DNA from 2 places in the Paenibacillus sp. VT-400 genome. Region 1 is predicted to be linked to the other one. Evidence: riboswitches for the same ligand, from Rfam matches in the RefSeq annotation. Region 1 holds a riboswitch; the other holds the start of a gene.
The links. A riboswitch is a leader RNA that binds a small molecule or an ion and turns the genes downstream of it on or off. The one in region 1 is predicted to bind FMN.
Positions count from the first base shown of each region.

Region 1 (3,421 bases):
ACCTCCACCTTCGAGCGTTGTCGCAGTTAAGCACACGCCGTTCACTGCTACACTATCACCAATCTTCAGATCGTCCATGATGGCGGAAGCTCCGATATTCAGGACCATCGCTTCGCCTTTCCGACCAATACGCCGGATCTGACCGACTTCTTCCACCAAACCGGTAAACATGCTGCCGCCTCCCTTTTTCAAGTTATAAAGAACCTAACTTTCTACTTTCAAATCCATTTATTTATTCAGGCCACACCGGAATACCGCCAATGCTGATATTATCTCCAACTTGTTCGATCTCCAACTGATTCAATTGAATCGCCTGATTCATACGCTCCACACCCTCGAAGCGGAAGCTTCCAGGTGTATCATAACCGCCTACAATCTTCGGAGCGATAAACATGAGCAGTCGATCAACCAACCGTGCCTCCAACATGGCTCCATTCAAGGTGCCTCCACCTTCAAGCAAAATCGAACCTATATCACGTTCACCCAACTTGCTAAGTCCGCTTAACAGATCCACACGTGGTCCAGGACCACAGCGTATAATCTCGACGCCGTAGGCTTCCAAACGTTCAGCAGCTTCAGGACTGGCTTCGTCTGTTGTCAGCACCCATGTTGGAGCAAGACCATCCTTAACCATTTTGGCACCTACGGGAAGACGTAACTTGGAATCCACTACAATGCGCACTGGACTAATGCCTTCGACTTGCAAACGGGTAGTAAGTTCCGGATTATCGGCGATTACCGTGTCGACGCCAACCATAATTCCCTGGTGCCGATGACGAAGGGCATGCACAATCTCACGAGCGGGCTCGTTAGAGATCCACTTGCTGTCTCCGCTGCGAGTAGCAATTTTGCCATCCAAAGTAGTAGCCGTCTTCAGTGTCACAAAAGGTAAACCCGTTGTAATAAACTTAATGAATTTTTCATTCATACGTCTTCCTCGCTCACGCAGTACGCCAACTTCAACTTCAATGCCTTGTTGACGAAGCATGCTTATACCCCTGCCGGATACTTGCGGATTTGGATCTTCACAACATACCACAACACGTTTCACCTTTTCATGAATCAGGCGTTCACTACAAGGTGGCGTCTTGCCATAATGACTACAAGGCTCAAGTGTAACGTATACCGTACTTCCCTCTGCATCACTGCCTGCCATGTTAAGTGCATGCACCTCTGCATGACCGGTTCCACGTTTCAGATGGCTCCCCAGGCCTACAATACGGCCTTCTTTCACAACTACACATCCAACGACCGGATTAATCCCCGTCTGTCCCTGTGCTCGTTCCGCCATATCCAATGCCAGTGCCATATAAAATTCATCATTGATCATTTCCAAATCCGTTCACCCCGCGGTTTAAAGTCTTGTTTATTAAAAAATCCCCGTCGAACAATCAGTTCGATGGGGATGATGAGAGACAAATGTCACCAGCAGGAGTGAAATGGATACAGCACGCCAACACTTTGCCCAAAACTTCATTTCGGGCAAGTGAAAATAGACACATACCTTAATGAACATCAATTACAGGTAAAGAGCTTTTATAGTGCGGCATATGTATGGAACTGTCCGGCGTATCCGGATCTTCCCTGCACAGTGCAAGACATCATAAAATCGTGACTGTGCAGCAATACTCCTGCTGAATGCAAACCTGTTAGGTCTGCACCTCTCCTTCTCCCATCCAGACTATACTGTCGGTTCTGGAATTACACCAGATCAGCCATCTGCCAATGGCAGACAGGTCACGGACTTTGCATCAAGTGCTGAACTTAGGTCCTTACACTTCCTGCATCACCGCCGGTAGGGAATTGCACCCTGCCCTGAAGGATTGCTTTCGTTATTACTTGGATGTTAGCACTTTAATGCCAAAAAATCAATTGTTTTTTGTTCCTTTTTGTCACATACTAACTTTTAATAAGCTAAGAAACAACAAAAAACCGCTTCCTCTCAGGAGGTACGGTTTTTGCTTGGAGGTACATTTTCACATCCATCGTATTATTCTACATATCAGGAAAACACCAGCTCGCCATATGCTTTAATTCTTTGGCATTATGGAATGGAGTGCGGTCAGGTCCTTGCAGTTGCGAAGTCGGAAGTGGGAACTCTCTTGCCACTCTTCTGACCCAACTTGTGGAATCAATCGCAATAGCCGAGCATTTCCAGCGTCCATTCGCTCTCGGTCGAAACGTCCCATGCAAATCTGCTTTTCCCGGCATATCTGGAAAGACTCCATCCAGATATTCAACGATGACACGCTTGTCTCTGACTTCATGACAGTATACAGTCACCCATACACCTTCCCGGACCCGAACAGCATACACATCGCCAGACTGTACCTCCCCGGTACCTGCATCAGGAGATGCCTTTGGTACTTTTCCGCGAACACTTCTCTTCTTCTCCAATGCTCCTAAGATCGTGTCCTTTACAGCTGGACTCTCATCAGGCTTATCCGCAAGAGATATATTATTCAGATCAAACTCATGAAATATCTTGTTCAGGTTGTTCTCATTAATTCCGATTGATGAGTCCCACCACGCCAGAGGGGCCTGCACTTCAACCCGCACATTGGGGCGTGCGTCACGCTGCATGTAAGAGGTGAATCCCGTGATCATTCCAGGATGTTCCGGCGTATCCAATATGCCAATCAGAGCTAACGTCTCAAGCAAATCACGGTAGGCATATTCCTTCTGCGTAGGCAAAAGACGTTCCTTCTTGAGCGCTACTGCTGCCTTGCTGTAACGTGTTTTGGGAGGTAATTCGCGCAGCACTGTTAACACCGCACGGAATGTCCAGCGGTCGTACTCATTGGGTATTGGAAGCTCCTGCGCGGCAGCCAGCTCTCGAAGTGCCAACACATATCCAAAAGGATCTCCGTCCAACGGGGTTCCATTGGTCATCCGCCAATACCATTGCAGCGTTGTGTCGGTTGCTTGATCTACACTTAATCCGCAGATCTTACAAGTGTTCGAAGATGGATATGGCGTATGTTCATGACTTGGCATACTGCTCGCAATAAGCTTGCCCGTAAGCAACGAGCGCCAGATCATGGGTGCTGACCACAAAGAGGATACAAAGGCCTGCGCTGCATCATTGATCGTCCATTGATTCGCAACTTTTTTCAGCTCAGTAATCGTTTCATCATGTTGCGGACGTACAAATCGATTCGGTTCATGCTCGTCTGCCTCAAGCGCTTCTCGATCCTTTACCGATAGACTATCCGGAACGACATGGCGCGATGCCTGCAGTTCTTCATCCCACAACGTGCGCTCACTATAAATTTGTTTTAACAAGCTTAGCTGAGTAACCATATCCAAGGTTATATTCATCCTTTCTAATTATCGATTTGAAGTATGTAAAAAATAAAAAAAGTGCTTCTATAAAAGAAGCACTTCATGTTTGGATCCAGTTAAGGTGAAGGTATTAAGC
Region 1 covers NZ_LELF01000067.1:3,415,479-3,418,899, forward strand. Annotated here, with positions in the region: gene ribE (riboflavin synthase) at 1-171, opposite strand, end outside; gene ribD (bifunctional diaminohydroxyphosphoribosylaminopyrimidine deaminase/5-amino-6-(5-phosphoribosylamino)uracil reductase RibD) at 233-1,336, opposite strand; FMN riboswitch at 1,661-1,827, opposite strand; gene EL84_RS25675 (hypothetical protein) at 1,996-3,303, opposite strand; gene EL84_RS25680 (peptidylprolyl isomerase) at 3,416-3,421, opposite strand, start outside.

Region 2 (3,421 bases), 430 kb from region 1:
TCATCGCAGCCATCTCACCACTGTTCATCATGTAATAGTTCTCCATCAACCGAACTCCATTGACTGGACTCAGTTTTTCTTCAACATGATGACCTTGATCTTCCAACCAGCGAACGAGCTTGTATACAGACTCTTTGGCTTCTGCGCTGACAGGTGTTCCCACGGGCGAATCCGTTGTGTATGCAATTTTCAGTTTGCGTTGATGTGGATAGCTCATATCAGCCAAGTAACTGCCTGGAAAGAGTGGAGCATGGAACGCAGCTTCGGGCTGAATGACTTGCAACGTATCAAGCAATGCAGCACTGTCCCGAACCGAGCGAGAGAGGGCAAAATCAATCGATGCGCCTTGCCATTGACGACCAACTCCCGGTCCTACAGGTGTGCGCCCGCGGGTTGGCTTCAATCCAAACAATCCGCTAAAGGAAGCCGGGATACGAATCGAACCTCCTCCGTCACTGGCTCCGGCAAGAGGAACAATACCCGAAGCTACAGCAGCAGCGGCACCACCACTTGAACCACCCGGGGAGTGATTGATATTCCATGGATTGCGAGTGGGACCATGAAGACGGGGCTCGGTAATATTTTTCAAACCAAATTCAGGTGTATTGGTATGTCCTATGAAGATAAAGCCTGCATCACGGAGTCGAGTGACAAAATTGGAATTGCGTAATGCACGATGCTCGCTGAACAAACGGGAGCCTGAAGTCAGAAATTCACCTTCCAAGGATTGCGAGATATCTTTCAGGAGCAGGGGAACACCGGCAAAAGGTTGTTCTCCAGGTCGAACCAAACCGGCTTCCTCCCGTGCACGAGATTCATATGTACGAATAACCGCATTAAGTTGCGGATTCACTTCTTCAAGGCGTGCAAACGCCGCTTCAAGCATTTCAACCGGGGATACTTCCCGGGATCGGATCAGTTCAGCCAAACCTACGGCGTCGTAGGAGGTATATGAGAATGAAGACATTATGATCGTTCCTCTCTGAATATAATTCATCTGTTTATTCCATATGTCATCGTACCACCCGATTAGACAAAAGACAAAACATAGAAGAATCGTAGTGCGATGATATGGATATTCGTTATGAGGTTGGAGGGAAAGAGGGGAGTATTTGCATTTGCGATATAGAAATAAAGCAAAGGATTACTCGATCATTTTGCTAATTGAGAAAATGATCGAGTAATATCGAGTCATGGAAATAAAAAACCACTGCTCATCTTATTTGATGTGCAATGGTTTTATTTTTATATTTGACGACTATTTGTTTATATGAGAACCTCACATATATCCACTTACTCTGTACGAAGCTTTGGTGCAGCATCGGCCGCAGTTGATGATCTTTCCTGCTGTCTGGAAATGGCGAAGAGGGCCACCCAGATCAGGATAAAACCAAGCAGCTGCTCCCATGTAATCAGTGTACGGAAAGCAATCCAGTTCACCAACACACCCGCCATCGGGAAGCTAAGTTCTGCGAGTGTTGCAACAGAGGCTTTGGTTGACGACAGACCTTTGTAATACAACAGAAGACTGAGCAAACCTGGTAACAATGCCTGACCGAGAATGTTGAGGATGACAGCAGTCTGTTCACCCGTTCCGGACGGAAACGTCCATGCCGCACCTTCGTTCCACGTCATAAAGATCAGGAGCGGGAGAGCAACGACAAAGCGCAGGGAGGTGACGGTTTCGTAACGCGCCTGACCCAGCATCAATCGTCCCATAACGGTTGAACCTCCCCATAGGGCAGCAGCCCCAAGGGATAACAAGCTTCCAGCATGAATCCAGTTGTCCCAGTTACCTAATGGCAATGTGAATCCAAATGTAAGCAGGTACGTTCCTGCTAATGCAATGAAGAACAATCCACCGAAGCGACGTGGCAACGTTTCTTTTAGTAACAGTTTAGCCAGCACAATAGCGAAGAGTGGTTGCATTTTTTGCAATAAAAGCACAGTATTCGGATCGTTATGTGTTAGTGCCATGGTGAACAATACCGTTGCGAGTGCTGATCCTCCCCATGAGATAAAAATCACGGCAATCCAGTGGCGAGCACGCAGGTTTTTCAGATCAGCTCGAAATTTCCACAGTACGGGAATGGCAATAAGACTGACGATGATATGTTCCACCAGTACAATCTGCGTGGATGTCATCGTATTTAGCAAAATAATGCGGAAGAGTGGGTCGACACCCCATAAGGCGGCGCCGAGAACTACAAGCCAGAATCCGGTATTACTTCGTTCCTTGCGGTAAACAGGTGATGCTGCTGATGTCTTTTCCATATTCAGGACTCCTTCGTCAGAACACGGAATCTTCAGTTGGCAAAATCGACAAAAGCCCCCGTTTTGGTATATACCAAATAAACGGGGGCTCATCCAAGGACATGCGTCAGGAAAGAGGCCTTCCCGTGAACGGCATGTCAATGTGTTGATCTTCTCTCATCCGGACTGTACCGTCGGCCTTGGATTCACACCAAGTCAGTCGCTGAATGTCCTTCGTTAAGAACTAATAGCGAGTCGCGGGCTGGTTCCGAAGAACATCACCGCCGGTTGGGAATTGCACCCTACCCCGAAGATCCTATTCAATTATATAGTGTGTTGAACAAGCTGTAACATTAATAAGTTCATCTTATTCCTGTAAGCGCTAGCAGTTCAAGCATTTTTTTTAGAAAACGATTTTCCAGCTTCCTTGCTGTCTGCGAAGGAGCACGATCTGACCTGCGTGATACGCATCATGGAGTACCCAGCGAGCTAGTTCGTGTGCCCATTTCTCTTCGGAGTCCATATATGCGGCTTCAAGATCTGACTCTTGAAGTGCAGCCAATTGATCTCGCAACTGCTGGGCTAATCGAGTTGTACCCTGCATCAGTGTATTCCAACCAGCTGCATCCGTTGCATCTCCCGGATTCCCAAATGTGTATTCATTGGAGTCTACAGCAGGAAGGGTAGGCTCCTTACCTTGCATGCGACATAATAAGCGATGGTTGTAATAATACATATGGTTAACCAACTGCCAGATGCTTAATCCCCCTGAGGGTGGAATCCAGGCTGCTTGTTCTGCTGTAAGACCCTCCAAGGATTTCAACAAAGGTACAATCCAATTACATTGATCCCAAGTATCATCCTTTTGAATAAGTAACACATCTAGTGCTGTTGTGTTCGTCATTGCCTTTTCCTCCTTGCGTATAATTGTGATAGGTGATGTAACTAGCTAAAACTGATTAATGAGGTTACACTTAATATAACACATCAAAGATGAGTTGTAACCTTCTTTGTTTAATTAGATGGTTACAATAAACGGAGGTATATATGGACAGGTTATGGACCGATTTTGTAAACAGCGATTATCACGACTGGCGTGGGGGAGATCGATCGGAGGACAGACTTGGGAAGGCGAGCTGGCAGCAAGATTTTCTGGAACGATGGCAAC
Region 2 covers NZ_LELF01000067.1:2,982,047-2,985,467, reverse strand. Annotated here, with positions in the region: gene EL84_RS23730 (amidase) at 1-967, opposite strand, end outside; gene EL84_RS23725 (DMT family transporter) at 1,294-2,274, opposite strand; FMN riboswitch at 2,419-2,572, opposite strand; gene EL84_RS23720 (DinB family protein) at 2,657-3,157, opposite strand; gene EL84_RS23715 (CGNR zinc finger domain-containing protein) at 3,301-3,421, shown strand, end outside.
Region 2: linked by a shared signal. The riboswitch ahead of EL84_RS23725 (DMT family transporter) and the one ahead of ribD (bifunctional diaminohydroxyphosphoribosylaminopyrimidine deaminase/5-amino-6-(5-phosphoribosylamino)uracil reductase RibD) in region 1 are both predicted to bind FMN.